Regions from separate parts of the Aliinostoc maniaoense genome, predicted to be linked through region 2. Evidence: predicted binding sites of a transcription regulator. Region 2 holds the regulator's gene; the other holds the start of a gene.
What was found. Region 2 encodes HrcA, which represses chaperone genes, less so after heat shock. Its sites were predicted from a motif close to TTAGCACTCNNGANTCNNGAGTGCTAA; they were not measured.

Region 1: a site for HrcA is predicted at 10,850-10,876, ahead of groL (chaperonin GroEL). Genes of this name have one in related genera too.

The regions. Positions count from the first base shown of each region.
Region 1 is NZ_CP187952.1:6,209,296-6,225,311, forward strand. It holds gene ACPZ3T_RS27245 (ABC transporter permease) at 1-730, shown strand, start outside; gene ACPZ3T_RS27250 (DUF3598 family protein) at 830-1,651, shown strand; gene ACPZ3T_RS27255 (hypothetical protein) at 1,794-2,174, shown strand; gene ACPZ3T_RS27260 (biliverdin-producing heme oxygenase) at 2,622-3,338, shown strand; gene ACPZ3T_RS27265 (AAA family ATPase) at 3,939-5,423, opposite strand; gene ACPZ3T_RS27270 (hypothetical protein) at 5,806-6,324, shown strand; gene ACPZ3T_RS27275 (hypothetical protein) at 6,321-6,998, shown strand; gene ACPZ3T_RS27280 (hypothetical protein) at 7,090-7,338, shown strand; gene ACPZ3T_RS27285 (hypothetical protein) at 7,974-8,246, shown strand; gene groL (chaperonin GroEL) at 9,144-10,817, opposite strand; gene ACPZ3T_RS27295 (MraY family glycosyltransferase) at 10,983-12,062, shown strand; gene fabG (3-oxoacyl-[acyl-carrier-protein] reductase) at 12,261-13,013, opposite strand; gene trxA (thioredoxin) at 13,341-13,658, shown strand; gene ACPZ3T_RS27310 (DUF167 domain-containing protein) at 13,794-14,015, shown strand; gene ACPZ3T_RS27315 (glutathione S-transferase family protein) at 14,128-14,760, opposite strand; gene ACPZ3T_RS27320 (SOS response-associated peptidase) at 14,961-15,662, shown strand; gene ACPZ3T_RS27325 (photosystem I assembly protein Ycf3) at 15,755-16,016, shown strand, end outside.
Region 2 is NZ_CP187952.1:5,325,573-5,341,588, forward strand. It holds gene ACPZ3T_RS23235 (diacylglycerol/polyprenol kinase family protein) at 1-602, shown strand, start outside; gene ACPZ3T_RS23240 (hypothetical protein) at 590-733, shown strand; gene ACPZ3T_RS23245 (hypothetical protein) at 783-998, shown strand; gene ACPZ3T_RS23250 (AAA family ATPase) at 1,126-2,592, shown strand; gene ACPZ3T_RS23255 (ABC transporter substrate-binding protein) at 3,035-4,378, opposite strand; gene ACPZ3T_RS23260 (YebC/PmpR family DNA-binding transcriptional regulator) at 4,614-5,372, shown strand; gene ACPZ3T_RS23265 (Uma2 family endonuclease) at 5,384-5,989, shown strand; gene ACPZ3T_RS23270 (hypothetical protein) at 5,994-6,485, opposite strand; gene ACPZ3T_RS23275 (DUF3352 domain-containing protein) at 6,692-8,353, opposite strand; gene ACPZ3T_RS23280 (rhodanese-like domain-containing protein) at 8,608-8,967, shown strand; gene ACPZ3T_RS23285 (hypothetical protein) at 9,028-9,153, shown strand; gene hrcA (heat-inducible transcriptional repressor HrcA) at 9,381-10,475, shown strand; gene ACPZ3T_RS23295 (DUF2834 domain-containing protein) at 10,487-11,179, shown strand; gene ACPZ3T_RS23300 (hypothetical protein) at 11,338-11,889, shown strand; gene ACPZ3T_RS23305 (amidoligase family protein) at 12,274-13,407, shown strand; gene ACPZ3T_RS23310 (SRPBCC family protein) at 13,431-13,880, opposite strand; gene ACPZ3T_RS23315 (CPXCG motif-containing cysteine-rich protein) at 13,900-14,088, opposite strand; gene ACPZ3T_RS23320 (B12-binding domain-containing radical SAM protein) at 14,103-15,728, opposite strand; gene ACPZ3T_RS23325 (SemiSWEET family sugar transporter) at 15,908-16,016, opposite strand, start outside.

The sequences.
Region 1 (16,016 bases), 880 kb from region 2:
ACAACATTTTCCGGCGACGGTAGAGTTAGCAATATGTAGTATGGCGGTGGCTTTAATTGTCGGTATTTTGGTTGGTACGCTGTCAGCTTCTCGTCCTGGAACGTCTTTTGATATTGGTGGACGGTTATTTGGCATTATTACCTATGCCTTACCGATGTTTTGGGCTGGTATGCTATTACAATTGATTTTCTCGGTACAATTGGGATGGTTTCCTAATTCCAACCGTTTTCCGCCCAATCTTCCTGCACCATCGGCAATTACTGGACTATATACCATTGATAGCTTACTAGCGGGGAATTTTAGCCAGTTTTTCGCCGCTTTGCACCATTTAGCTCTCCCCAGCATTACTTTAGGCATTTTGCTGAGTGGAATTTTTGAGAGAATTGTCCGTGTCAATTTAAAACAAACTCTCCGTGCTGACTATGTAGAAGCTGCTAGAGCTAGAGGTATTGCGGAAAATAAAATTTTAGTGTCCCATGCTTTGAAAAATGCTTTGATTCCAGTGATTACAGTTTTGGGTTTAACCTTTGCTTCTTTGCTGGGGGGAGCGATTTTAACTGAGGTGACATTTTCTTGGCCTGGGTTGGCAAATAGGTTATATCAAGCCATTTCTGATCGTGATTATCCCACAGTGCAGGGTGTACTAGTCTTTTTTGGTGCGATCGTCGTGAGTGCAAGCATTTTGATTGATATTCTCAATGCTTATGTTGATCCACGTATTCGTTATTAAAGGTTTGTAGTCAGAACTTTAGTTCTCAAAAAGGACTAAAGTCCTTACTACGAAGTGAATTTTTTACATAAATTAACATAGTTTGGATATGAATCCTATATGAACTCTCAATGGGAATATTTATTAAAAAATGTCGGTGAATGGCAAGGTTCATTTACTCGCTTCTCACCCCAAGGGGAACTTTTAGAAGATATTAAAAGTGTGGTTTCCTTGGAAGCTTTAAACAATAACCAAACTATCCATCAGGTTGTTCGTCGGGAAGGACAACCCGATTTAGTTTTAGAATACAGTTCCTTGCCTTGGAGTACCATATTGTTCCCTAATGGAGCATTTTCCCAAGGTTCTATTCAGCTTGCACCATTCGGTGAATTTGGCGCAGAACTAGGATTAATTTATGAAAATCGCCGTTTACGCCTAGTTCACTTATTCAATAAAGATAGTCAACTAGATAAATTTGTCCTCATTCGTGAACATTTAGCTGGTACTGAACCAGTAGAGAATCCACCCCTACAAATAGATGACTTGTTGGGAGAGTGGGAAGGTGAGGCTACAACAATATATCCTGATTGGAGTCCTCCTAAGACTGTCTCAACAAATCTGAAATTGCAACTTGACGACAACGGGCGATTAATTCAAAGTTTGAGTTTTGGAGATCATCCCACAATTACCTCAACAGCCACTATTAAAGGTTGTATCATTCTCTTTGACGAAAATCCCCAAAAACAGGTACAAGTTTTGCTCCTACCTAATGGTGCTTCTGCAACTTCTCCCCTGAAAATGCAGATACCCCAAGGGTTAATTTTAGAAGCCGGTTGGTTAATTAAACCCAATTTACGCCAACGCATGGTTCGCTGCTATAACAATAAAGGTGAATGGGTAAGTTTAACTTTAGTTACAGAACAGCGAATCAAAACTATATAGCCATACCGAAGTAAGCCAAACGCTCTAAATAATTCAACGTTTGTAGAAAGGACTTTAGTCCTGGTTTTAATTCTGGGAAATTCCGAAAAGTGAAAACTTGATTTTGTATCTAAAAAATACAAGCTTTTAGGAATTACTCATTATGAATACAAAAGCCATTTCTACTGTCTTAGCTACAGCGACAGGAGCAGCTTCCATATTAACTGCTACTCTGGGATTTTCTACCTCTGCACTAGCTAATACAACCGTATTTAGCTGTAGTGCTAAAAATGTATATGTTGAAGTTTCTCGCCTCAACAATGGTAGGTTACGTTACGCAGCTTATAATATTCCTACTACTCTTAGACGGCCTGATCTGTTGCTCAATGGTGGAACAGTTCAACGCAATCGCAATGGAGAAGTTGTTTACAGATTTAGAAACGCCAATTATCTTTATGCTGCTATTCAAGATGAGGGCTATGGCAGAGTCTTAGTTTACAAAAATAATCGATTAATTGGTACAAACTACTGCGGTGATGTCTAATAGCAATTCCTAATTCGCAATTTAGAAATAGGGCTTACGCAACTGGTATATTTTTGATGTAGATGTAGACGTAGGGTGTGTGACGCTGCGAAAGAATGTGAAGGTAGTCATAAGACTGGTAGCGTCACGCACCAACCATCAATTTTGACCTAGGTTGGGATCTACTAATTCCCTCAATATACAAGGTTGTGTTATGGCTAGCTCAGGATTTGGTTGTGTGAGGATAATTATTCTAGCTCTAACGCACCATATGATAGCGGTGCGTTACGCGTTGCTTCAACGCACCCTACCAAACACACTTTTGATTGCCTAGAATGTTGTTTGTGCTTAAGAATTTTTAATATAAATTCTCATCAAATAGTTCTAATGTAACTTTTTAGTGGTATTTTTTAGCCGTTTGTAATTTACAACTCCGGCAGTTGCACCTTTAAAGTTGAGAATTTTAGTATGAGCAGCAATTTAGCAAACAAACTGCGTGTTGGTACAAAAAAAGCCCACACAATGGCGGAAAACGTGGGTTTTGTCAAATGCTTTTTAAAAGGAGTGGTAGAGAAAAGCTCTTACCGCAAGTTAGTGGCTAACTTTTACTACATCTACTCGGCGATGGAAGAGGAGATGGAAAAGCACAGCCAGCATCCAATTGTTTCCAAAATTAACTTTACCCAACTCAACCGTAAGCAGACTTTAGAGCAAGACTTAAGTTATTACTATGGTGCTAACTGGCGGGAACAAATCCAGTTATCTCCAGCCGGGGAAGCTTATGTAAAACGCATTCGGGAAATCTCTGCTAATGAACCAGAATTATTAATTGCCCATTCTTACACTCGTTACTTGGGTGACTTATCTGGGGGACAAATTCTCAAGAATATTGCTGTGACAGCAATGAATCTTGGTGATGGCGAAGGCACAGCCTTCTATGAGTTTGCAGATATTCCTGACGAGAAGGCATTTAAAGCTAAATATCGTCAAACTTTAGATGAACTACCTTTAGATGATGCCACAGGCGATCGCATTGTTGATGAAGCTAACGCCGCCTTTGGTATGAACATGAAGATGTTCCAAGAACTAGAAGGTAACTTAATCAAAGCCATTGGTGTGATGTTGTTCAACACCTTAACTCGCAAACGCACACGCGGTAGCACTGAACTCGCTACAGCTGAGTAATATCAATTCAAAATTCAAAATTAAGAAAGTTGAATTTTGGTGAATTGGTAAAAAGTAAACTTTTGTAAAGTAAGTTTAAGTAAAATTTAGGGGCAAACTCCCCAGGTTCTTCTGCTTTTAGCAGATGTTCTTGAGGAAGTTGCCCCTAATGTTTTGGGCTATATGATTGCTTTAGTTGAGTCGGAGTCAAAGAGTGTAACTCAGACTGAAAACCCTGCTTACTGCGTTGAAATATGAATGCTCACAAGATAGAAGTCGTTTTAACTGAAGATGGAACAACTTATTGTGGCTACAGCGAGATTTTATAATTGTCCTTTGTTAACTGCGGATACGAAAATTCTTAACTATCCTGATATGCAAACTTTTAAGTAGATGTATTCGCCTTTAATATTGAACCCTTAAACTAAGAAAATCTAGTAATTGATTTCTTCCCAAGGATGGTCAAAGTCTTATATATCAAGATATTTGACAGCCAATGTGGAGCAATAAAGCTTCTCCACATTGGCTATAATTTAATTTTTGGGATTTTTTGCATTACATCATAAACGTTTATCTATAAGAAAAAATGCCCTTGCCCCTAATTGAATGCCCTTATATAAATCAACCATATAATTCGAGCTTTTTATTCGTTAACCAAACTTGTACTGGTTCAGAAAAGGTTGACCATTCAGGTGATTGAGAAAAAACTCTAATTATACTATTTAATCCTATTTCTTCAGAACATCCCATCTGTTCAACTAAAACTTTTACTAAATTATGGTGATCTCCAGCATTAACTATATCAGAAACTAAAGTTATAATTTCTTCATTTTCAGAATCCATTTGTTTTTGAATATTGCGAATACAATTGAAAATAAAATTTTCAGGTTTTGCATTTTTTGGTAAATTAAACTGCGTTAAATGCGTTAATAATATATCTCGCAAATTATCTATTTCTGAGCCATGACCTGTTATAACTCTTTCGATTTGCTGTTTCTTTTCTTTTTCAGTAACAAAGACATCTCCGTCTAATACAAATAAAGCATTATCGATTGATTGACGAGAAAGGGCTAGCCCTCCAGAGATAGTAAATACATTTGTAGCAGCACCATATTTATAAATTACTACATCTTTAGAAATTCCACATAGTCTACAAATTTGGCTAACAATTGCTTGTGCAAGGTTATCTTCAACATATATTTCAATTGATTTTATCTGTTTACCAGTCATACGGCGAGTAATATCTGGAGTTGTATTAGCCATACAAACTGTATGTTTTTCAGTTTGATGAATATGTCTTAATTCAACTTTATCTTTTAATTCAAATAATTCAGTGTTGTGAGAAGTAAATATTATTTGATGATGCTTTTCGATAGCACGTTCATAAATAACTGTAATTAAGTTTTTAAGAGCTTGTGGATGCAATAATAAATCTATTTCATCTATTAAAATTAAACTAGAGTTATAGGGCGTTCTAAAAACAGCATCAAGTATTGTAAATACTCTTTGTTCTCCTGCTCCCATTGTTAATGCTGAATATTGTGTAGCTCCAACTTTAACTCCAATAATAGTTTTATTTTCATATGTATGTACGTGTAAACTATCATAATTTTTATTGAGAATGTAACCTGCTTTTTGACGAATTAATATGTCTAATCTATTTGATTGTGTTTCTGTTGTATACTGAATTTTTTGTCCTTTATTTTCAGATTCAATTACTGGAACACAAGTTTTAATCTCAACAAATTTAACATATCTTTCAGGTCTCCTTGCATAAATTACCCATCTATCTTTTTTTTGATAATCTTTTCTTACATGAGAGTAATTATGGCTATCATCACTATAGCTATAATCGATAGATAGATATGAACCCGTCCAGTTAAAGTGATTATGTGGTGGAAAGAATCTGGAAAATTTGTAGTTCTCATCTTCTTCCTTTATCGGTTTATAGACACAACATAAAGCATATAAAATAGTGGATTTTCCACAACCGTTTACTCCCATTAATGATATCAATGGCGAACCTTCTAAGTTAATACTTACCTGAGAAATGTTTTTAAGTTTTTTAATAGTAATTTCATGAATACTTTGACTATGTATTACCATTACCTCTCCTTAATCATGGAAATATATCAAGCTGAGTCTTAGGGGATTACTTAATATTTCTTTGTATAATTTGTCAAATGTTGTCATATTAACATAACTCGACATATGGGCTATCACCCGTGACAAGTATGCCAATAATGATCAGCAACATCAGCATCAGCAATGACTGGCCTGTGAAAATATATCAAAGCGAACCTAAAAGGTATTGATCTGAGATGCGCGACGCAAAATTTGTGCGTATAGGTAGTAACCTATTTTACTGAGAAGCGTACTCGGCGAATACCCATTTTTAAAAACGGTTTTCAAAATTTGCGATTTGCGATTTGCGAATATAGAATATTATTGTACCATTTGTTTATCAATAGCGTTGAAAGATAATACTATGTTGAAGCCTCAAGACGTTGTTGTTCTGCTTAAGGTACATAGCTTGCAAAATTCTGAATGGACTTACAGTGAACTAGCTCACAGTTTACGTATGAGTCAATCTGAGGTTCATGCTGCTTTAAAACGGTCTGAGTCTAGCGATTTATATGATGGTTCTTCTAGAAAAGTCAAAAAACGGTCTTTACTGGAATTTCTCATACATGGGATTAAGTATGTGTTCCCTGAAAAACCCGGTACTTTAAGTCGAGGTATACCCACAGGACATTCTGCCGAGCCTTTGAAAAACTTAATTAGTGTTGATCCTAATGATGCCTATGGTGCTTATGTCTGGAGCGATCCTGAGGGTACTGTTAAAGGGCTAAGTATTAACCCTTTATATAAATCTGTTCCAGCCGCAGTAAAAAATGACCCAAAATTACATGAATTGCTTAGTTTAGTTGATGCAATTCGAGTAGGTCGTGTGCGTGAACAGAATATTGCAAGTCAAGAGCTTGAGCAGAGATTGATTCAAAAATGAATGAGTCGGTTCAAATGCTGGAAAAAGCTGCAAATTTACTTGCAGATGTACAGAAACAAATAGTTTTTGTAGGGGGTGCAACAATCTCGCTTTATCTTGATGAACTTTCTTCTGGTGATGTACGTTCTACTAATGATGTTGATTGTGTTGTTGAAATCACATCTACTGCCGAGTATCATCAATTTTCTAAAGAACTTCGCAAGATTGGGCTTGAAGAGGATATAGAAAGCAGAGTGATATGTCGTTGGCGTTATCAAAACTTAATAATAGATATTATGCCAACTAATTCCTCTGCACTTGGCTTTTCTAATTCTTGGTATGAACCTGGTGTTAAAAATTCAATTATCCATAAACTTCCAAGCGGACAAGAAATAGATATATTTCCAGTGCCTTATCTCTTAGCATCAAAGATTGAAGCATTTCTGGGACGAGGTAACGGCAATTATTATTATAGTCATGACTTAGAAGACATTATATTACTGCTAGATGGTTGTCCTTCATTAGAAGAGGAAATACAGCAAGCCTCTGAAGATGTAAAAAAATTTATAAAAGAGTGGTTTACACGCGAACAAGACGACCTCTTAGAAATTGCACCTAGCCACCTCTCATCAACATCTAAAAACGCTGGACGTGACAGAAGACTTTTATCTTTAATTGAAAGATTAGCTACGTGAATAAAAACTTTGTTACAAATATTGGGTATTTATCTAAACATAGTAAATCAATCTGGCAAGAGTGATCGCGCTGTTGTGGGTTAATCGAATCTTGAATGCCTTACATTCGCTGCATTTAGGGAGATGTCGTCATAAACCTTTTTCCTGCCGACGAGCGCGATCGCACTTTTGGCTAATTTGTCGTTCAATGCTTTACAGTCATAACTTTCACGCCAATGTCGTGTTTGGTGTGTATACCGACAGAAAACGCGATCCGATTGCCCGTGACTTAGTGCAAATCATCCGCGCCAACGTCACAATTGACTGGATTGAGAAAGAAAGGTCAAGGCTAATCGGCTAAGGAGGCATAGAACCTAGCTAACACAAATTTTAAACTAAACTGTTTAGGTTTTCAATAAAGTGACTTTACTGTATTTTTTATTTTCCCAACATATATTCTTGAGTATAGTTTTCCAGTGTTGACACAATTATATTAACTGTCTAAAAATCAATTATTCCTTTTTTAAATTTTATAATCTCTATCATTTTCAGGTATTCTTATATTATCTGAAATATATGAAATGTTTACATAGTAGGCTTTTATGGGAAAATACACTATTTTTACAAATTTATTGTTACTAGCATTTTTAAAATAAATCACTTAATTAGTATGTGATAGAATATCAACAATGTTGAAATTGAATAATATAAAAAACAGCTTATTACAATTTTAAAACAGGAGTTTATGGTGCAAGCAATTTGAAATTAATCTTGAATTTAATAACCGTTTTTAAATGAAATTAAAAGCCAATCAGATACTAAAACAATGACCCAAGAAATAGCATCTTTTCAGAATAAATCTTGGGAAACTCCCATTTATTTGTGTTTAGACCCAAAAGTAAACACGCTCTCAAAAAGTACATCTAATTGTTTTCTAGCACATGAAATCACTCAAATCTCCAAGCTTATGTGTATTTCTTATTTAAGGAAAAAAATATGGCTTTAAGACTTAAAGTTTCGCGTGAAGACTTCTCTGAGGCTGAAACTGATGGATGGGTTGACGGGCGAGTCCGAGGTCAAAGTGCGCTTTGGGCGTATGTAGAGCTTGGCAAAGAGGTTGAGTATATATCTCACCCAAAAGATGACCCCAAAACTGAATATAGGTGTTTTATAAGATGTAACGTATTTTATGCTGAAAGCCAACAAATGCTAGAGAACGAAGAATGGCAAGCTGAAGACTATAATGTCACAGTTACTATTTACTGCTAAACTGCAACATTTTCTGACTCAGATCCTTTTTTCCTGAGTTTCCCGCGTCTTTTGACGTGCTGAACAACTATGTTGTCTTTGTTCTCAGCTATAAACTGTTCCAGGTCTTCTAATGCAACCTGGACAGTTTGACCGTTCTTTAAGAGTACATTAGGCATAAGTAATAATGCTCAGAGTTTCAGTCCCTAATAGGGAATTACCTTGAATTAAATTCTAATATCTTTATGATGATAACTGTCATCCCTCGGTGAACAAAAAGTGAAAAATTTAAAATACCTCCGACCGCGCAAAGATAATTATGTAATTAAGTTGCTGTGTGGCGTGATCGCATCTGCCAGTTATAGGGTGAAACTAAAGTTTTTGAAATTATCTTTACAAAATTTTACAATTCGTTCCATTCTGCACATAACTCGGCGGACACTCTTGATCAGTAGAATCTGGTTATAGATAATGTCATCATAGTTAATCAACTCGACATCATAAATAATCTACAACGTTCTAAACCCTCTACCAGAGTAAGTTTTATTTCCTAGTTCGTACCTAATGAATGCGAAACCTTAAACGAATTATTTACAGTATGGGAATATAAAGAGAACTGCTATTGTCTGGGCGGTAATGTAAATATAGGCTGGTAGTTGCGACATTTGCATGATCCAAGGTTTTTTGTACCCATCCAAATATCTGCACCCGCTTTTTCAGCGTGGGCAGCATAAGCCTGACGCAACTAGTAGGGAGAAACTTTTTTATTAATTTTGGCAGGAGATCCCGGCGCATCATTCGGCAGCGTTGCAAATTGCAAATTGGGCATTGGGGAGGCAGTGCATTGCTTTGGTTTCCAAAGTTGTAGCAACTGCCATCATCGGGTAGTTTCCCATGCCCTATGCCCCATGCGCGATATTAGAACATACCCATGCCGCCCATGCCGCCCATACCGCCCATGCCGCCCATGCCGCCCATGCCGCCCATACCGGCATCAGCAGGCATTGCAGGTTTCTTCTCTGGTTTTTCTACCACGATCGCCTCGGTAGTTAACACCATACCAGCAATAGATGCAGCATTTTGCAATGCGGAACGCACTACTTTAGCAGGGTCAATAATTCCGGCTGCAATCAAGTCTTCAAATTCACCAGTAGCGGCGTTGTAACCCATGTTAAATGCGCTGTCTCTGACTTTGGAAACGATGACAGAACCTTCTGCGCCAGCGTTATCAGCGATTTGGCGTAAGGGTGCTTCTAAGGCACGTTTGATAATGTCAGCCCCAATTTTTTCTTCTTCGTCCAGGCCGTTCTTAATTTCGTCTACCTTGGTGGACAAGTGAATTAAGGTTGTACCACCGCCAGGAACGATACCTTCTTCTACAGCCGCTTTGGTCGCGTTGAGTGCGTCTTCAATGCGTAACTTGCGGTCTTTGAGTTCGGTTTCGGTGGCTGCACCGACTTTAATCACTGCTACACCGCCAGCGAGTTTAGCAATGCGTTCTTGGAGTTTTTCTTTATCGTATTCGGAATCAGTTTCTTCCAACTGTTTACGAATTTGACCGATGCGTTTTTGTACTTCTGGTTTGGCAGAACTACCAGCAACAATGGTGGTATTTTCTTTGTCGATGGTGATTTTACGGGCAGTACCCAACATTTCCAAAGTTGCGGTGTCTAAGCTGAGGCCGATTTCTTCGGAAATCATTTGGCCATCAGTGAGGATAGCAATATCTTGCAACAGTGCTTTGCGGCGTTCACCAAAGCCGGGAGCTTTAATTGCTGCTACAGCTAATACACCCCGTGCTTTGTTGACAACTAAAGTTGCTAAGGCATCTCCTTCTACATCTTCAGCAATAATCAGCAGGGGTTGACCTAAACGGGCAACTTTTTCGAGTACAGGTACTAAGTCTTGGATGCTGTTGATTTTTTTGTCGGTAATCAGGATGCGGGCGTTTTCAAACTCTACCGTCATCCGGTCGTTGTTGGTGACGAAGTAGGGGGAAATGTAACCTCTATCAATCTGCATCCCTTCCACTACTTCTAGTTCGGTGGTGAGAGATTTTGATTCTTCAACGGTAATGACACCATCTTTGGTGACTTTTTCCATTGCTTCGGCGATCATTTGACCGACTTCTTCGTCGTTACCTGCTGAGACAGTGGCAACTTGCGCGATCGCACTTCCTTCTACTGGTTTGGCAACGCTAGCAATTTCTGCTACCAATGCCTCAATAGTTTTATCGATACCGCGCTTCAAGCTTACAGGATTGCTACCAGCAGCAACGTTCTTCAAACCTTCTTTAATCAAGGCTTGTACTAAAACGGTGGCTGTGGTTGTACCATCACCAGCTACATCCTTGGTTTTAGATGCTACCTCTTGAATCAGCCTAGCACCAGTATTTTCTAAAGGATCTTCTAACTCAATTTCTTTGGCAACAGTGATCCCGTCATTGACAATTTGGGGAATACCAAATTTTTTTTCTAAAAGTACGTTGCGACCTTTTGGCCCCAAAGTAATTTTTACCGCATCAGCCAGGGCATTTACACCCCGTTCCAAAGCGCGCCGTGAATCTTCATCAAACGAAATAATTTTTGCCATGTTCCCTTTCTCTAGCGTTTCCATTACACAATTTAGCACTCACTGGCTCAGAGTGCTAAGTACTTGAACGTCCTAAATCACGTCTGAAAATCAAAAAAAATTGAGTAATATACACTTGATGCTCATGTAGGATACTGGCAGTGATGGTTAAATCGGGAGATGATTCTGAACTTAGAGAACTCCCTTAGGGCTATTGGTATTGCTAACCCTAGCGGCTCCGGCTGGTTGGCAGTAGTTTTTACATTTATCTTGGCTTGGTTAGTAACGTGGCGTTTAATTCCCACAATACGCACATTTGCTTTGCGGGTGGGTTGGGCTGACCAACCCAACGCCAGAAGACTCAACCGAGAACCTTTGCCAAATGCAGGAGGTTTAGCTATTTATGCAGGCGTAATTGCCGCACTGGTATTAGCTAGCCTATTACGACCGATTGAACTCCAGAACGTATTAGCTCAAGTATTGACTATTTTACTGGGAGGTTCAATTCTAGTCTTGGTCGGGTTTATAGACGATCAGTTCGGATTACCCCCCTCTGTACGCTTGTGGGCGCAAATTATCACGGCATTATTGCTTTTTGCTAACGGCATTAGCGTTGATGTGACTTTAGGTACGCCTATAGACTGGATTTTGTCAATGTTGCTCACAGTGCTGTGGATTGTTGGGATTACCAACGCTGTTAACTTGATGGATGGGATGGATGGGTTAGCAGGTGGGATTAGTTTCATTACCGCCATGAGTTTACTAGGAGTTTGCGCCCAATTTCCCAACCGTGCAGCATCCACCCTAGTTTTAGCTGCCTTGGGTGGTGCAGCGTTAGGGTTTTTACGGCATAACTTCCACCCGTCAAGGATCATCATGGGTGATGCGGGAGCATACTTTTTTGGTTATGTGTTGGCAGCTACCAGTATTTTAGGTAATCTACAACGCAATACTATATATGCCCTCGTACCTTCAGTTTTATTCCTGTTGTTGCCAGTGTTAGACACTACACAAGTATTTGTCCGGCGGTTATTAGCAGGCAAAAACCCGATGAGTACCCCCGGTAAAGACCACCTACATCACCGTTTACTCGCCTGGGGATTTTCCCAACGCCGTGCTGCACTTACTCTCTGGTCAATTACCCTATTGTGTAACTTGTTAGCCATGAGAGTCCAAGGCATGAGCTTGGCTGTAATTATTACCACCTGTAGCAGCATCATTATCCTGCTCACTTTTACCGTCTGGCAAAGAATCCGCACTAATTAAGGGACTTCCAACTAAAAAAATATACAATCGCTGTGGTAAGCAGGAGGGCAGGGGGCAGGGAGCAGGGAGCAGGGGGAAAAATCAAAATATTCTTTCTCGGAAATTGGATAATTTATTTTCTGGAAGTCCCTAAGTAATTCGTAATTAAATTTGTAATTACGAATTACGTTAGCGTAGCGGGGCGCAGCCCATTACGAATTACATCACCATTCCACCATCAACGTTAAACACTTGTCCGGTAATGTAAGCGGCGGCGGGGTCGGCGGCGAGGAAGCGCACCATCCCAGCAATGTCTTCTGGTTGACCGTAGCGACCTAGGGGGATAAATTTCAAAATTTCATCGGCTTTGAGGTCGCTAGTCATGTCTGTGGCAATGAAACCTGGCGCAACGGCGTTAACGGTAATCCCACGGGATGCGAGTTCTTTGGCGACGGTTTTTGTAAAGCCAATCACACCTGCTTTAGCTGCGCTGTAGTTTGCCTGACCTGGATTGCCCATTTGTCCAGCCACAGAGGTAATGCTAATAATTCGGCCAGAACGCTGCTTGAGCATGATTTTACTGGCGGCACGAGTACATAAAAACACGCCTGTTAAATTCAGGTCTATTACTGCTTGCCAATCTTCTGGCTTCATCCGCAAAAGTAGAGTATCACGGGTGATCCCGGCATTATTGACTAAGATATCAATGCGTTTGAACTTATCCATGACAGCATTGATGAGGGCATCGACCTGATCAGCTTGAGAAACGTCGGCTTGGAGTGCGATCGCCTCTCCTCCATTACTAGTAATTTCTGCTACCACCTGATCAGCAGCACCACTAGAGCTAGCATAGTTGACTACCACAGTTGCACCATAAGCCGCTAATTCTAGTGCGATCGCCCGGCCAATTCCTCGTGAAGCACCCGTAACAACTGCTACTTGCCCTTTTAAATTTTCAGTTACAATAGCCATGAATGAACGATTCCTTAAAATTTCAATTACCGCGCTAATGATTTTATGGTGATTTGTACCTACATCTGATCAGTAATTTAAAATCGCAAATCCAAAAAGCCATTTGATAGTAAAAATTGCTTTCCCAAGAGACTTGCAGAGAATCAACTAACGAATTTATTTTTATAATTTTTTTTTGTCTCCCCCTGCTCCCTGCTCCCTTCATTTTATTGGAAGACCCCAGTTGCTAATTCATTTCGCAACAATAAAAACAAAATAATGTTACACCGTTCTGGGAAAGCAGACATTAAGATTGAATTTAATCAATAAAAAATTGGTGTGTGTCACATGGCTACTAAAAAACAATTCAACAGTTTTGACGAGATGCTGTCTGATTCTGATGTGCCTGTTTTAGTAGATTTTTACGCTGAATGGTGTGGCCCTTGTCAGATGATGGGGCCAATTTTAGAGCAAGTTAATGCTCAATTACAAAACCGTTTGCGAATTGTCAAAATTGACACGGAAAAATACGAAGAATTAGCAACTCAGTACAGAATTGAAGCTCTACCGACACTGATGTTGTTTAAACAAGGTCAACCAGTTGACCGAATAGAAGGTGTTCTGCAAGCACCCCAGTTAGTACAAAGGTTGCAAGGTCTACTTTAATTAAAGTTAAGTTTAGAGACGTTAATTTTAACGTCTCTAAACATTTTTTGTCTTCGGACTGCCTCCCCTGTTCAAGAGCTTTTCACAGATACCCTCTAGATTGGTTTTGGCTCAAAAATTAAACAACATTAAGTTATGCAAAAGAAGGTGAAAGTTAAACCCAACTCCAAAAAGCAAAAAATTATAGAAGAATCTGATGGTAGCCTCACTGTACACTTAAAATCTCCACCAGTAGACGGCAAAGCTAATGAGGAATTAATCAAACTGCTAGCCGACAAGTTTGATCTGCCAAAATCTCAAATCAGAATTAAGTCTGGTTTATCTTCACGACAAAAATTGATTGAGATTGATGAATAATCATCTCATTAGTTTTATTTATTACTACCAATGCCCAATGCCCAATGACGGCAGTCCGCTCAAGTCGGGAAACCCGCCCACACGGCTACCTCCCCCATGCCCCATTCTCAATTTACCAATCAAAGCAGAGTTGAGGTTCATGGGTGATACTGATATATCCTGGTTGGGCTTTAACTCGTTCTAGCCAAGCTTGAATTGCAGTAAATTGTGTTAAATCAAACCCGCCTTCGTCAGCAACATGAGTATAAGCAAATAAAGCGATATCAGCAATTGTGTAACGCTCATCGACAAAAAAGCGATGCTGGCTTAAATGATTTTCCATTACTTTGAGGGCTGCGTAGCCTGGCTCACGCTTTTCTTCTAGGGCGGTGCGATATTCTTGTCCTTTCCCTAAAATAGACATCCAAAATCTTGATGTGGCAATATACGGTTCATGACTGTATTGCTCAAAAAATAACCATTGCATTACCTGGGCTTTTAAATAGCGATCGTAAGGTAAAAATTCTGTATTTTCGCTCAGGTATAATAATATAGCATTCGATTCTGCTAAATATTTTCCTGGAGAAATTTCTAAGACTGGTATTTTGCCGTTAGGATTTTTACTTAAAAAGTCTGATGTACGGCTTTCTCCCTTTAAAATATTCACCTCTACTCTCTCAAATGGCATACCCATTTGTGTTAGTAAAAGACGTATCTTATAGCCGTTACCTGAAAGTAAAAAATCGTACAAACGCAATGTTTCCATGTAGAAAATATGATGGATAATAGGTGACAAATTTAGGCTCTAAAATACAATACCTTACCAAATTATTGCTAACAAACAGGATGTTTTGTGATTTTGATGCCTTTATTTATCAGATTATTAATTATCTGAATAAATAAAAACAATATTCTTTAAATTTGCTCTCAATATGTTTAATTTGATGCAATACTTAAAACTAAATTATGTGTGGAAGATTTACTTTAACCCAGTCAGAACAGGCCTTAGCTGATTTTTTCCAAATACAAGAAGTTCCCCATTTAGTGCCGCAATATAACATAGCACCTACGCAAATGGTTGCAGCCGTCTTGTCTAGTCCTACAAATAACAAACGTCAATTGCAGCAGTTGCGTTGGGGTTTAATTCCCTCATGGGCTAAAGATTCTAGCATGGGGGCAAAGTTAATTAACGCCAGAGCGGAGACTGTAGCTCAGAAACCATCGTTTCGTTCCGCCTTCAAGCATCGACGCTGTTTAGTCGCGGCTGATGGCTTTTATGAATGGCAAAAACAACAAGGCACAAAACAGCCATTTTACTTTCGTCTCCGAGGCGGAAAACCCTTTGCTTTTGCAGGGTTATGGGAAAAATGGACTGCACCCACTCAAGAAGAAATTATCTCTTGTACAATTTTGACAACGGCAGCCAATGAGTTATTGCAATCGATCCATGATCGTATGCCAGTGATTCTTGACCCTAAAGATTATGATTTATGGCTAGATCCAGAACTACAGACACCTGAACCACTACAATCCCTATTATCTCCCTATCCAGCCGCAGCCATGACTGCTTACCCTGTAAGCAAACTTGTCAATAGTCCAAAAAACAACAGCCGAGAATGTATCATCCCCATCGACGAGCAGAATCATCACCCAAATCAGTTAAATTAACTATTGAGCATCTGAAAGAACTGAAAACTAGGGACTAGCAAAAAATTACTTGTACCCAATACCCAATACCCAATACTCAATCAGAGGCAAATATGCCAAGAACGCAAAAAAACGATAACTTTATTGATAAATCTTTTACTGTCATGGCAGATATTATCCTGAAGATACTGCCAGCTAACAAAAGAGCTAAAGAAGCATTTGTGTATTATCGAGATGGGATGTCCGCCCAGGCAGAAGGTGAGTATGCTGAAGCACTAGAATACTATGAAGAAGCTCTCACCCTAGAGGAAGATCCTAGCGATCGCGGTTTTATTCTCTACAATATGGGTTTGATCTATGCCAGCAATGGCGACC
Region 2 (16,016 bases):
TAAGTCGCTTTGCTACCAGTGATCCCGAAATCATCCGTAAAATAGTTCATATTGGTGCTGGTCATGTTATTTTAATCGCTTGGTGGTTAAATATTCCTGCCAGCATCGGCATTGGTGCTTCAGTTATAGCCAGTGTTGTGACTCTGTTATCCTACATTTTTCCAATTCTTCCTGGTATCAATAGCGTAGGAAGACAAAGCCTAGGGACATTTTTTTATGCGGCTAGTGTAGGGGTTTTAGTCGGTTGGTTCTGGTATGTAAATCAACCCCAGTATGCAGCAATTGGCATGATGATTATGTGTTGGGGTGATGGACTCGCAGCGTTAGTTGGTCAACGCTTTGGTACACACAAGTATAAAGTTTTAGGAGCGCAAAAAAGCTGGGAAGGCTCTTTAACTATGGCTGTGCTGAGTTATATCGTCTGTAGCCTAATTTTATTGGGTGTATTCGGCAATATTTGGCAAACTTGGACAGTATCGCTAGCAGTTGCATTAGTCGCCACCAGCTTAGAAGCTTTTTCATTTTTAGGTGTTGACAATTTGACCGTTCCTATAGGTAGTGCAGCGTTAGCATTTATGTTAATGCAGTTATGGGGAATTTAGGGGGCAGGGGGCAGGGGGCAGGGGAAGGAGGCAGGGGGCAGGGAGCAGGGGTCAGGGAGCAGGGAGCAGGGGGAGACAAGGTAGACAAGGGAGACAAGGGAGAATTTCTTTCCTCTCCACCCCTACACTAGGCTGTTGACTTTGTTGAAATTTGGGCGGTTTTTAGTAATTTTGTACGCGATGTTTAATTTGTGCCTCAAAGCCTTCTCAAAACACAGTTTCAGCCATCGTAACTACGCACATTTTTTGCATGGACAAAATCCCAAAAAAGGTACAGAGTCAACAGCCTACCCCTACACCCCTACACCCCTACACCCCTACACCCCTACACCTGTCAGGGACAAGGAAGGTGTTGACTCTAATCAACTGTCAACTATCTCAATGAAGAAAATTTAATCTAGGGGCTGAAGTGCTTGTGGTAGAAAGATTTGTGGATATTAGCAATTAAGTCAGTCTGTTGAGGCGTGTTTAGAATGAATATAGTTAGCAGCTGATTCTACACACAGAGCTACAGAGGAACGCAATGCTAATTTTTGAGGAACACTTTCAAGATAATCGTTGTAGCTGGGTAACACGGGATAGCTCAGAGTGCAGCCTTTACATGGAAGTGGGTCACTATGTATTTGACCACAAACGTGCAGGTGATGCTTATTGGCTATCGTGGAACTCGGCGGAGTTTTTTTATGATAGAACGGATTTTCATATTCATATAGTCTTAGAAAAAGCTGCTGGTGTAGATGATCATGGATATGGGTTTGTTTGGGGACTATTAGACGATCGCAATTTCTTTGAGTTTGTGATTTCTGGTAATGCTTGTTACCGTATCGCTAAGGTGAAAAATGGTAGCTTTGTCAACTACACAGATTGGAAACGCTGCGATCGCATTCAACGCGGTAATGCTGTTAATTTACTAGAAATTTGTCGTGTAGGTCAATTTGTCGAGTTTTATATTAACAGTACCCTAGTAGATAAATTCCCCGCCGATAAGTTAATGGATGTCCCCGGGCGCAATTTTGGTTTTGTCATCCACGACAAAATTAAAATGAAGGTTCACAGTCTGATGGTGAGCGCGCCTGATACAGAAAAAGATATTAGTGAAGGGAATCTAGAGGTTTATGATTCTCGATATGAAACCAAAGCTACCTTTGTCGAGCATGAGCCACCTGATCACGATAGTCTAGAGGAAGTGTTTGCCGATTTAAAAGCGTTGGTTGGACATGAGCGCACCAAGCAGCAACTTTTTTCCCTAGCTAATTACCTCAAAGTCCAAACGGAACGACAAAAGCGGGGACTGAAAACTGTAGATACTTCCCTACACTTAATGTTATATGGCCCACCAGGGACAGGTAAAACTACTATTGCCCGGTTAGTCGGACGATTATATAAACAATTAGGATTTCTGGAACGGGGACACGTTGTGGAAACTGATCGTGCGGGGATTGTAAGCGGGTATATTGGACAAACTGCGCTGAGGGTGGAAAATGCTGTGCAGCAAGCCTTAGATGGTGTATTGTTTATTGATGAAGCTCATGCCCTTGCACCTGAAGATAGCCCTAATGATTATGGCAAGGAAGCATTGCAGATATTAATTAAACGCATGGAAGATCAGCGCGATCGCTTGGCAGTGGTCATAGCTGGTTATACTGAAGAAATGGATCGTTTACTAGATTCCAATCCAGGCTTTAAATCCCGTCTGCACCGCTTATTTTATCTTGATCACTACACGCCTCAAGAGTTGTTGTTAATTTTCAAGAAATTCTGCCACGATAACGGATATAATCTCGATCCTTCAGCAAATATTATCTTACAAGCTACTTTTGAATTAGCATATGTCAACCGAGACAAAAATTTTGGCAATGGACGTTTTGCTCGTGCCTTATTTGAACGCAGTATTGAACAACAAGCTAATAGAATTGTCCATGATCTCCATAAGTTAGATAATTCCCAGTTAACACTAATTACAGCAGAAGATTTATCCGTAAATCTCTAAGTTCCAGAGAAAAAATATTCAAAATGTAGGGTGCATCAGCATATTTTTAATGTATAGCAATCGTGCTTGATTATTGAACAGATACGTAGGGGAGGCAAATTGCAGTGTGGATTTTCCTCCTGCAATATTGCCGTTGTGTTAGCAGCGAGAGTACAACACCTAGCACCAATTCCTGTGGTGCGTTACGGCTTACGCCTAATACCGTTTCACCTTAAGATTGGATACATTTAGGCAAGCAGGGGAAGCAGAGAGAAGTCCGAGCGGCGGAACTTCGGAGGGGAAGTAAGGGAGGCAGGGGGAGCAAGAGAAATGATTTGTATCAATAATTTCGTGAAATGGTATAACACACCCTACATATACTTAGAATTTTTCAGAAATCAAATCGGATTCCTAGAGTAATTCTGAACTAAAATTACCGTCGATTGCGTTCAAAGTAGGTAGTTCACTTAAAAATTAAATCCAAGCGTTGCTGACTAGTTTTTAATGCTACTTCTGGGGAACTTTTCTCTAATACAACAGCTTCTACGGCTCGACCTATGCTATCTGAAATCCGATTATAACCAGGAAAAATAGGACGACTCCGCCCATATTGTGCCTGTTCTAAAAATACTTTTACCTGTGGTAATCTCTGCACAAACTCTTGATATTTTTCACTAGTCCGAGATTTTAAATTAATCGGTAAATAGCCGGCTGCTAGTGCTATTTCTGTTTGAAATTCTTCACTCATCGTATATTCAGCAAAGGTAAAAGCAGCTTTTTGACGTTGCGGTGTAGTCTTAAAAAAGAATAAATTCTCGCCACCAATACTAGTAGCTGGATTTTGATTCACAGGTAGGGGAAATACACCAAAATCAACGTCTGTTGTTTGCAGTTGTCCTAAATTCCAAGGGCCATTGATTTGCATTGCTACTCTTCCTGAAAGTAGGGGGTCTGTCTCGTAACCCCGTTCTGGACTAGATAGCATTGTCGAACCATCTTGGACTAGATTACGCCAAAATTGTAAAGCTGCGATCGCCCCTTGATTATCTTGCAACATTACACCTGCTGCATTGCTGACATCACCACGCACCAATTTACCGCCACTACTCCACATAAACGGTAGCCACGTAAAGACTGTAAATTCCCCTTTCCCTAAAGGTAGAAACATTCCATACTGGTCTACTTCGCCATCACCGTTAATATCACGAGTTAATTTTTTAGCAACTTGGCGAAACTCCTCCCAAGTGCGCGGTGTTGTGGTAATACCTGCGGCTTGAAATAAACTCGGACGGTAAAAAATGCCAACATTATTAGTAGCAAAAGGTACTGACCAAAGTTTGCCTTGATACTCCATAGAGGAATAAAGAGCCGGGTCGATGTCATCTTTAACTGGTGATTTAGACAACATCTCATCTATGGGAATCAACGCACCTAGTTCTACTAATTGACCTGTGATAGTGGGGTTAAACCACAATAAATCAGGTGGGGCGTTACCGACAACAGCCGCTAAAATTTTCGGCATTTGCTGGTCTTGCTGTCCTACATACAGTGACTCTACATGAATATTTGGGTGTGTTTGATTAAATTTATCTACCAGCTTTTGCAACACATCCCGGTTTGGTGGCGGGTTGACTCCATGCCAAAAAGTGATCTGAGTAACTTGACTTCCTTCCACTCCAGACCGTATAGTCTGGCATCCGCTTACAGTTAATATTGTTACTAAGAGTAACAACAGTAAACGACGCAGACTAGACTGCAACTTTTTGCTTTTGACTTTGGATTTGTGGGGAGTGGAAGAAAACCGCATAGGAGAGTAATTCGTAATTCGTAGTTCGTAATTCGTAACGATGCTCCGCCCCGCTACGCTAACGTAATTCTGTACAAAAAGACTACGCCCATATGGGGACAAAGCCAAGACCCTGAAGGCTGATTTTTTGACTAGTACCCAATTCCCTGTCCCCAATCCTTAATCTTGCCTTTGCATTTGGAGAGAGGATATATATATCCTAGTCTATTGGAGAGTGCAGAAATAATTTTAGGTTATGGCAGGTCATAGTAAATGGGCAAATATTAAACGCCAGAAGGCAGTAGTTGATGCCAAAAAAGGGAAAACTTTTACACAGCTATCGAGAGCAATTATCGTAGCTGCAAGGAACGGTATCCCAGACCCAGCAGGGAATTTTCAGCTACGTACAGCAATTGAGAAAGCTAAGATTGCGGGTATTCCTAATGACAATATTGAAAGAGCGATCGCTAAAGGTGCGGGTACATTTAGCGGCGATAATAATACCTTAGAAGAAATTCGATATGAAGGATACGGCCCTGGTGGTGTAGCTATCTTAATTGAAGCTCTCACCGATAATCGCAATCGCACGGCGGCTGATTTGCGGGTAGCTTTTAGTAAAAATGGCGGAAATTTGGGTGAAACTGGCTGTGTTAGCTGGATGTTTAACCAAAAGGGGGTGTGTGTAGTTCAAGGTGTGGTGGATGAAGACAAGTTATTAGAAGCATCCTTAGAAGGTGGCGCGGAGTCTTACGAAATGAGTGAGGAAGAAACAGCCGAGGTATTTACTGAGGTAGCGAATTTAGAAACCCTCAACCAAACTCTTAAACAGCAAGGTTTTACAGTCCCTGAGGTAGAATTGCGCTGGATTCCTAGTAATAATATAGAGGTGACAGAACCCGATCAAGCGCGATCGCTCCTCAAATTAATTGATACTCTAGAGAGTTTAGACGATGTGCAGAATGTCACATCTAATTTTGATATGTCAGAACAGTTATTAGCTGTCAGTATGGCTTAGATACCACTCCGATGACTCATACACCATCAAAACTTTTCAGCTTTGAGGATTTTGTGGCTGAATATGGCAACAATCCCCGCTATGAATTGGCTGACGGAGAATTAATAGATATGGAACCCACAGGCCCCCACGAAACCGTTAGCGGCAAACTAGCAACTAAAATCGGTATTGCTATTACCAACGCACAACTGCCTTGGTTTATTCCGAGGACTTGTCTGATTCGTCCCTTTGCTGATGCTATGACTGCGCGTAGACCAGATATTATCGTCCTAGATGAAACTGTTCTATCCAGCGAACCCCTTTGGGAGCAAGAACCAGTAATTACCCTCGGTCGCTCGGTTAAACTAGTGGTCGAGGTTGTAAGTACGAACTGGGAAACCGATTACGCTCGTAAAGTTGAAGAATACGCGCTTTTAGGCATCCCGGAATACTGGATTGTTGATTATCGAGGAATCGGCGGAGTTGCTTTTATTGGTAGACCCAAACAACCAACTTTCACAGTTTGCCAGTTGCGTGGTGATGACTACTATCAACAGCAATACCGTCTAGGTGAAGCGATCGCTTCTGCTATCTTACCAAATCTGCAACTACGGCTTGATGATATCCTACCTCGTTAAACCCCTATTTTTCCTGCACTGTTAAAGTGTAATTGTACTTAACGCCTGGTTGGAATACACCCACCCAAACGTGATAAGTTCCTGCTTTCCATTGCAAATCATCAATACTAGCGTCCTTACTCTTACCAGTATCATCACCGCAACGAATTGTTTTATCGTCTAGCCCTTTAACGACTAAAGTTGTATCGTTATCTCTACTATTCACTAAGATTTGCAAACGGGAAAAATCTTTTTCTAAAACCATGATGTAATCAGGATTGGGATCAGCGAAGCCAACACAGAGATTACGATTGCGATCGCGTTTAGTAATTGTTGACAAAGAATAAGATCCGCCAGTATAACCGCTTATTTTTCCCTGTGCTGGACTAAACCCCGGTGATAGTTTTAATGTCCCGAAATTAGGTGTTTGTGCAATTACAGGAGTAGCAATGACAGCTGCTAATAAAGCTGACAGCCATGCACCACCTAAATTTAGCCTGGAAGGATGGTTTTTCATATTAACCTGGAAAATATGCTTTTATAACAATATATGTATATACATATTTTAGTTAAAAATTTTCGCTGAAATTCTATAAAAATGTGACACATTTTCATGTGCCACATTGAATTTTTTTAAAGAAATTGTAAATTTAAATTATGATGCGGAACTAATCATGTATTGATGCTAGTTCGCGGTTATTTGCATCATCTGAGCTATAGTTTCTAGGGATTGAGTTCTAGGAAAACCGCACCTTTGAGCGTTTCTGTGTCACTACCATAACTGCTAAAAGTAAGCGATCGCAGTTGATTAAAAAACGGTTTACCAAGCACTTCCAACAGCTTAAGAATAGGTAACTGCCGCTCTAACAAATTGTGACTTTTATTCCAGTCAAGATACACATAACCTTGATTGGGTTCAGGAATCACCGCTAGACTGTTTTGAAAGTCACGGTTTTTGAGGATAGAGTCACTCTGATTGGTAAAAACTTCGTTAATTGTTTCTAAATCAGAGGTAAAGACTTCGTAATTTCCTAATGTTGTATGTATACCCTTAACCTTAGCTTCTACAGTAAATGAGGGTTGAGTTTGCTCCGCAGATTTTTTAGTGTTGGCGATTAATTCTGTCCAGGCGGTGACTTTTTGCTGATCCAAACGCAGAGAATTAGTGTTGAGTCCTTGGGAAGAAGCGATCGCATCTAAACGTGTAATTCCATCTGCAATACTATCTTGTTTTTCCACCACAAACACCCAACCAGGCGCAGTTTTACCACCACGGGCAATTAATCCCAGTGCATATTCCCCTTGCACCCAGCTAAATACATCCTCTCCCAAGTTCATCCCCCAAGCTTTTTGAATCGCTAATAAAGGTTGTTCTAACCGGGAAATTACATCTGTTCCTGAACCGGAGATGGCTGTTTTAGCTTGTGTCCAGAGTTTGTCTAAATCGCTGTCACCCAAATGATCTAAATGAGAACCAGCAATCACCACACCTGCGGATGGGGGAATGTATTGCAATGCCCCTACAGGTTGGGACAATGGGGAAGATACTGGCGTAACTTCAGAGGTAGCGAGAAAACTAGTTTCTGCTAACACACCCTTGGGGTTTAACGTCAGAGCAATAACTTGACTATCGTAAATCGGTTCTGGTAGTTCTAAACCTTGCCATTGCGCCAAAGTGGGGAGATTAAAGAAAGTCACCGCCACAGCACCCTTTGGCAATTGTTCCATAGCTTTTTGGTATCGGGGAGAACTAGTCAAATTTAAGTCAGGTGCTTGCACATTATTAATTGCATCCCGCAGCACTCGAACATCATTGGCAAATAAGACAAAGTTATCCACCACCGTACCCGCTAGAGGTTCTTGCTGGGGTTGTGCGTCATCATAAATCAACCTAGCACCGTTATACTCCTCCGTAGCCAGATTTGCTCCCGCTAACACCCGCTTGGAGAATAATAAATCGACAAACTCCCGGCTGGCTTCTGGTTTTTCTGTAGCTAGAGCCATTAAATAGCCTGATTGCTGACCATTTTCAGGATCACGATCAATATCTTGGGTAGTGACAGCCAGAGTAATTTCATTTCCTAGCCAGGGTTGAATATCTTGGCGATAATCTAGACCAGTATTGGCTAATAAACCAGTTTTAATTTTAGATAATTCCCCCGAACTTTCCCAAGCCTGTAAACGGTCAGGATTTACCAGTAAAGATACTGTAACAGGTGCAAGTTTAGACACAAAGATAGCAGCACCAGACTCAGAAGTAGAACTAGAAGCAATCAAACTGACTGGAGTTTTAGTAAAAAACCAGTAACCAGCTGCGATCGCTGCTATCACCAATGCGATCGCACCAGCTACGATAAAACCAGAAAATGAACGTTGTGTATTCACAATAGACCTATCTAGCACGAAGGTTTACAGAATTGGGAATTGGGAATTGGGCATGGGGCATGGGGCATGGGGCATGGGGCATGGGGCATGGGGCATGGGGTAGACAAGGTGGACAAGGTAGACAAGGTAGAATTTATTTCCCCCTACACCCCTACACCCCTACACCCCCTGCTCCCTGCTCCCCTGCCTCCCCAGTCCCCAATCCCCACGTTTTCTGTCAACATGAATAATATAGGATTGTTAAATAAAACGACATGACAGGGAATATTTCAGGTCAACCCATTACTCAAATTAGTGTAGAAGAACTCGCACAACGTCTAGCTACTAATGATGCAAATATTCAGTTAATAGATGTACGTGAACCCCAAGAATTAGCACTGGCAAAAATTCCAGGTTTTGTGAACCTTCCACTAAGTGAATTTACTCAGTGGTCACAGGAAATCCCCGCTATGTTCAATCCTGATGCCGAAACCCTGGTGCTATGTCATCACGGTATGCGTTCTGCCCAAATGTGTCAGTGGTTACTAGCTCAAGGCTTTACGAACGTAAAAAATATTGCCGGCGGGATTGATGCCTATTCTATCGTGGTTGATCGTTCTATTCCGCAGTATTGAAGGGTGTGAGGGTGTAGGGGTGTAGGGGTGTAAGGGTGTAGGGGGGAAATAAATTCTACCTTGTCTACCTTGTCTACCTTGTCTACCCCATGCCCAATTCCCTATGCCCAATTCCCAATTCCCCATGCCCCATGCCCCATGCCCAATAACCGAAAAAATACGTATCCAAAAATACAATTTGCTTGATTAATCTATAGAATAATACTGAAAAATATCAATATTTAGTTTGAATTAAAGCTTTTTGAGCTAGAAGTGTGCTAGACCAAATAGCACCTGAATACTTTCACGTTAGCTACTAAAATAGAAGTAAATATTTCGCTAATTAAATTAGCCAATTTTAAATTTTTTTTACATTCAATTTCAAAAGTTTTTTTAAAACCTGATTAAAATCTGCTTTCCCACAAACATATCCTATGCAAGTCCAGTTGACAAATCGACAGCAGCATATACTTTGGGCAACGGTACGTCATTACATAGCTACGGCCGAACCGGTGGGTTCAAAAGCTTTGGTCGATGAGTATGACCTGGGCGTGAGTTCAGCTACCATTCGTAATGTAATGGGTGTCCTGGAAAAGTCTGGGTTACTCTACCAGCCACATACCTCCGCCGGCAGAGTACCGTCTGACTCAGGTTATCGCATTTATGTTGACCAGTTCATTACACCCTCTCTACAAGATGCTACGCGCACAGATTCTTTAGCGAAGAATGTAGAACTGGCTTTACAACAGCGTCTGCAATGGGAAGATTGGAGTATGGAAATCCTCCTACAAGGCGCAGCGCAGATTTTAGCTAGCTTGAGTGGGTGTATTAGCTTGATTACGATGCCGCAAAATAATACAGCAACCGTGCGACATCTGCAATTGATGCAGATAGAAGCTGGACGTATCATGCTAATTTTGGTGACGGATGCTTATGAAACCCATTCCAAGCTGATGGATTTACCCCCAAGCAGAACAGAAACCAAACCCGATGCAGAAGTAATTGATCGGGAGTTGCAGATTGTTTCTAATTTCCTCAATAGCCATTTGCGGGGTCAAAGTCTGCTAGAAATTAGCAATTTAGATTGGAGTGAGTTAGATCGGGAATTTCAATTGTATGGCGAATTTTTGACTAATTCTGTAGCTGAATTGGCGCGGCGGACTGTTGCACCAACGGCTACTCAGATTATGGTGCGGGGTGTGGCGGAAGTTTTGCGTCAGCCGGAATTTTCCCAACTCCAGCAAGTGCAGACAATTCTCCACCTACTGGAAGAAGAACAGGAACAGCTTTGGCCACTAATCTTTGAAGAACCAGAAGAAGAAATCACCAAACCAAAAGTCACAGTCCGAATTGGCACAGAAAACCCCCTCGAACCAATTCAGACTTGTACTTTGATTTCGTCCACCTATCGCCGGGGTGCAGTTCCGTTAGGGAGTGTGGGAGTTTTAGGGCCGACACGCCTAGATTACGAAAATGCGATCGCAGTTGTGGCTGCGGCTGCTGATTACCTCTCAGAAGCTTTGAGTTAATTACATAAATCATGGTCAAAAAAATTGCCTTTGGGGTGCTGTGGTTAGGGTTCATCGTTTATGCTTTTATCTTCGCACCGCCTGATAATCCCGATACTTTTGAGTTAATCAAAAACTTGTCTATCGGTCAGTGGCAAGGTATAAATCCCTTAGTCATAGCCTTATTTAACCTCATGGGCATTTGGCCTATGGTTTACAGTGCAGTGTTATTTACTGACGGGAGAGGGCAAAAAATACCAGCTTGGCCGTTTGCGGCTGCGTCTTTTGGTGTCGGTGCATTTGCACTCTTACCTTATTTAGCTTTACGACAACCAAATCCCCAATTTACTGGCAAAAAGAACGCCTTGATTAAATTGCTAGACTCTCGCCTTACTGGTATTTTTCTCACCGTAGCAGCAGCAATTCTAGTAATCTATGGTGTAAGTACAGGTGATTGGACTAATTTTGCCCAACAATGGCAAACTAGCCGCTTTATCCATGTCATGAGTTTAGATTTCTGCCTACTTTGTCTATTATTTCCAGTATTATTGGGTGATGATATGGCGCGTCGCAATTGGAACAATCAGCAATGGTTCTGGTTATTCGCTGTAATTCCCCTCTTTGGCGCGTTGATTTATTTGTGTGTGCGTCCTCCTCTCCAAGAAACAGTTACACTCTCACAAGAACCATCTCAAATTGAACTACCATTAAAGGCTCGTAGTTAGGACTTTAGTCCTTAATTTTCTGGAATAGTTCACTTTCAATGAGTATCAATTAATAACCTCAAAAGGTAAGATTTCACACAAAAGAACTTATAGCTTTTGTGTAGAGGGAAATTTTGCCATTTAACAGTTATTACTACTCGCGTCCATAGGTAAGCAATATGAAATATAATCTGCGGATTTTCTTATTATTATTAGGCATATTTGTAGGCTCTTTTGGCACTGCCATTAATACAGTTTTAGCTCAAGAAATAACTGTAAACTCCCATAATCAACTGCTGAACTCCTCCACAAAATCAGCAAATAAAAACGTAAAAGATAAAGAATTACAAGCTTTCTTTAATAGCCAATACGACTATTGGGATGCCCGTGTTTTAGCAGATTTCTGGGGAGAAACTGTAGAAGATGCAAAAGCCAGAATGGGTAGAAAAATCCTTTGGGGGCCAGCAGACATTGCTATTTTAGAACAGTTTCTTGTAGATGCTAGGCTGCAAGCACTCCGCTCCGTCAGACGATCGCGTCCTGGTGATGCTAGTCCCTACAAATTATATATAGAATCAAGATACAACTATAATGATGCTGCCGCACTGGCGAAATTTTGGGGAGAAAGATCCCCTATAGATGCTAAACTCCGCATCGAACGCAATTTAATTTTGGGTAACGATGAAATCATCGAACAAGCTTTACAATACGCTCGTTCTCAGAATAGATAAATTAGCTCTCAAGAAATTCAGGGGTGTAGGGGTGTAAGGGTATAGGGGAAGAAAAAAGTGTTGCTTCTATAATTTTGCTGGTACGTAATTGCGTCACTTGGAGGATGATATTTTGGATCTACCCAATAGACTTATTGCATCAATACTTTGGTGTTGCTAACAAGATTTTTTAAAAGCTCACGCAAAGGCGCAAAGGCGCAAAGAAGAACGCAGGAAAATAACTCTTGAAATTATGTATTAGGATTGTTCAATTATTTGTGCAAGAGGCCTAATATTCCGCCTACTCATTCTCTCTAAGTGCAGTAAATCATCCCGCAATTATGCAACGCCGATATTTTTAAATAACCATAGGGTGCTTGCTGCACCCTAATTTTATAGAAAATTATGTCTGAATTAAACTGGAAAATTGGCTTTGAAATTGAGTTAATCGCACCGAAGAAACTCAGCCGAGAGGATTTAGCAAAACTAATATCCCAGCAACATCACGGTTTAGTGCGTCGCATATTTTACCCCCAGTCTGAACCGAGTCATGTACCCGGAACTCCTTTATTCCATAATCTTACCTTGGGGTTTGAGGTGATTAATCAGCAAGGAGATTTGGTAGCGCGATGTGTAGACGATTTAACTCTACAAGAAGACTTAGATAAAACCGCAGCACCCCAGCCTGGATGGTATCGCATTGTGAGCGATGATATGAGATTACTAAATTTAATCACCTGTAATGCTGATGCGGCTGCTCCCTTAGATAAAGTTCTTCAGCCAATTGCTAGTCTATTTGCTACTGATTTAGAACCAGGAGAAGGGGGAATGATACGTATAGCTGATTATATCGGTAATCCGATTGCGATCGCAGCCCCCCTTCCAGGAGAAAGAGAACGTCCTTGTGAACTCATTACCCCACCTATTGATACCAACTATCTCCAACGTCTAGAAAGTCTCTTAGCATCAGCACGTTCTCTAGGGTTTACAATTCCCGTTGAGGGTGCAACTCACATCCACTTTGATGCTGCACCTTTATGTTCTACTAGGGTTTTTGCTAACTTAGTTAACCTTTTATGGACTCACGGGGAAAATTTAAAACGGCTTGTAGGTACTAATCCTAAATGTAGACGTTTAGGAACATGGGATGAAGATTTATTGATGTTAGTTAATGCACCTGATTTTTGTGAATTATCTTGGTGTGAAGCCAGAGAATATCTTGTTCAATTACAGTTAACAAAATACTGTGATTTTAATCTCAAAAATCTCATTCATCAAATTCCTGAAAAACATACTTTTGAAGCGCGGATTTTTCCAGCATGGATAGATTCACAACCGATAATTGAAGCGGCAGCATTAATGGAAGCAGTCTTAAATTATGCCATAGCAGCACCAAAAATATTACCCAGTTCACCCCTAGCATGGCAATTAGAATCTGTGCAAGACTTGCTCACAGAACTACCAATGAAAGCAGATTTTCGTCAAGTTTGGTTGTCTCGCGCTGCTAGGGTTGATGAGGAAAAAGAGGTAAGGGTGTAGGGGTGTAGGGGAAAGACACACTACTACCTTGATTCACACTCGCGCTTAGTCACAAAATGGCGATAGCGGAACATAGCTTCTAATTGGGCTTGTACTAACCAACCACCTAGAAATTCTACAGTGTCCCCTCCAGGCATAACATAGGAAATATCATCAGTCAGTTTAGTTTTGTTCCCTTCTGGTTGAAATATATGGCGATGTATCCAAGAATCAAAAGGCCCAGATATCTGGACATCAGTAAAGTATTGATTTTTTTCGTATTCAGTGTGACGCGCTAACCAAGTTAGGGGTAAAACTCCGAGAAACAAACGAAATTCTGTAATTGCGCCTACAGTTAACCCTCCCTCACGGCGAACTACTTGCAAGGGTTGCCAAGGTGGGGTTAGTAGCTGTAATATATCTGATCTTTCGTGGAATTGCCAAACTACTTCCACTGGCGCGTTAATGACTGAGGAATGTTGAAAGTGCAGCATGGAAAGGAAAACCTACAATTTAGCCTTCGTACTCGGTATCAATTTCAATTTCTAGCGTATCTTCATCCACTCGAATATATAAGATATTAGGACGACAACAAACTTGGCAATCTTCAACATAAGATTGCTGTCCCCCAGCACTTAAGTCAATAAATGTTAAGTTGGGTTCACCGCAGTAAGCACAATAAAATTCAGCTGTGTTTTGCATTCATTTGTTGAGTGTCAATTTAATTCAAAATTGCCATGACTGGTAGCTTCAGCCAAATGCTTTAGTAGTGTAGACTGTGGCAGAGGCCCTTGCAAGTGACTCCAGGGTAATATCTGCTGATGTGACCAATTATTATGGACGTAGTAATCTAAATCGGGAATTTTACCCTTTAGTTCCTTAAAAGCGCGCTTGTAGCTTCCCAAGGTGTCGCCGAAGTTGCGGGTAAGTTCGAGAAGTTGGGAAATTCTGCGATCGCCTCTCGATATCAAAGCTTGTATAATCGACCAATTATAGCTTTCTGGGCGAAAATCTATACCCTGGGGTTTAAGTTGTTTTTGTAACCACTGCAACCGCTTTTCTGCTTGACGATTTACCCCAAACCATTGAAACGGTGTATGGGATTTTGGTACAAATGTACTACAGCCAAAGGTGAGGCGTAGTCCCGGTGCGGCTTTTTTTATACTCCGCATCATTGCTACTGTTGCGTCTAAATCTGCTGGTTCTTCCCCTGGAATACCTACCATGCCGTAGAGTTTTAAGCCTGTCAAGCCGCCAGCTTTGGCATTGATGGCTGCTTGGATAATTTCGTCGTTATGCAGCTTTTTATTGATGATTTGGCGGACTTTTGCCGAACCACTCTCTACAGCTATGGTAAGCGATCGCGTGTCTCGTTTCGTCAAAGTTTTCGCTAACTGTTCTGTCACCGTATTAGTTCTAACTGAGGCAATACTCAGCCGCACATCATCATATTTTGGCTGACTAATATAATCTAATAGATTTTCAAATTCTGGATGTTGTGTAACAGAAGCACCCAATAAACCCAAGCGATTTGTAACTTGTAAACCTTTTTCAATGGCGGGAATTAAAGAACCTTCTAAACTCGCCGTTCTAAAAGGTAAAGTTAAATAACTAGCTAAACAAAAGCGGCACATTTCTGGACAACTCCGCACCACTTCCACCATAAAAATATTTTCCCAAGCCGCTTTTTCAGTCACGACAGTTGAGGCTGAGAGAGTATTTCCCCGATAAGTTTGCTTCTGCACTACGGCGGGAATTTCTGAGTAAATTGGTTGAATAGAACTAATTTCCCCGTCTATTTCTTGATACTCCACTGCATACAAACTCGGCACATAAATTCCTGGGACTTGTGCAAGTGCTTGCAATTGAGTTTGTCTAGAAGCATTTCTCACCTCTTTATAAGCTTCTATAAAATTCCCTAATAAATTTTCCCCATCCCCTAATAAAATTACATCAAAAAAATCAGCAAAAGGCTCAGGGTTAGCAGTGAGAACTGGGCCACCACCGAAAACAATAGGGTGAGAATCATCACGATTAATGGCGCGAATGGGGACTTCTAAAGATTCCAACAAATTTAAAATATTCACATAATCTAATTCCCAAGAAATCGAAAATCCGACAATTTCTGGATTTCTAGGAAGTGATTCCGAAATATCAGTAAATAAACGACTCACCTCCACATCATTACGCATTGCCAAAGTTGCCCAGACTACCTGATAGCCCAAGCTAGTGATACCTACTGTATACTCATTTGGGAAAGCGAATATCAATGGTATGGCGTTGGTTTCTGGTGTAGCAGGAGTAAATAACAGGCGTTCAGCAGTAAATAAAGAAGATGTCACAGGTGCTTAATTAAATCAGGTAACAGGGTTGGGGTTAGAAGATGTTTTGATAACAATATAGCGTTTCCTAGTCTACTGAGGTACAAATCTCTGTGTACCCACCGAAGTTATGATCGGTGGAAGCCGCCGCTCATACTTCTCTCTGCGCTTTACTTTGCGTACCTCTGCGTTTCAAAATATTATCTATATTTAATTTTAAGCCATAGAATTACAAAGTTGAGAGCCAAAGTTGTGCCGTTAGCAAAAATAATCGGCCAAGCTTGCAGATAAATTCCATATAGTAACCAT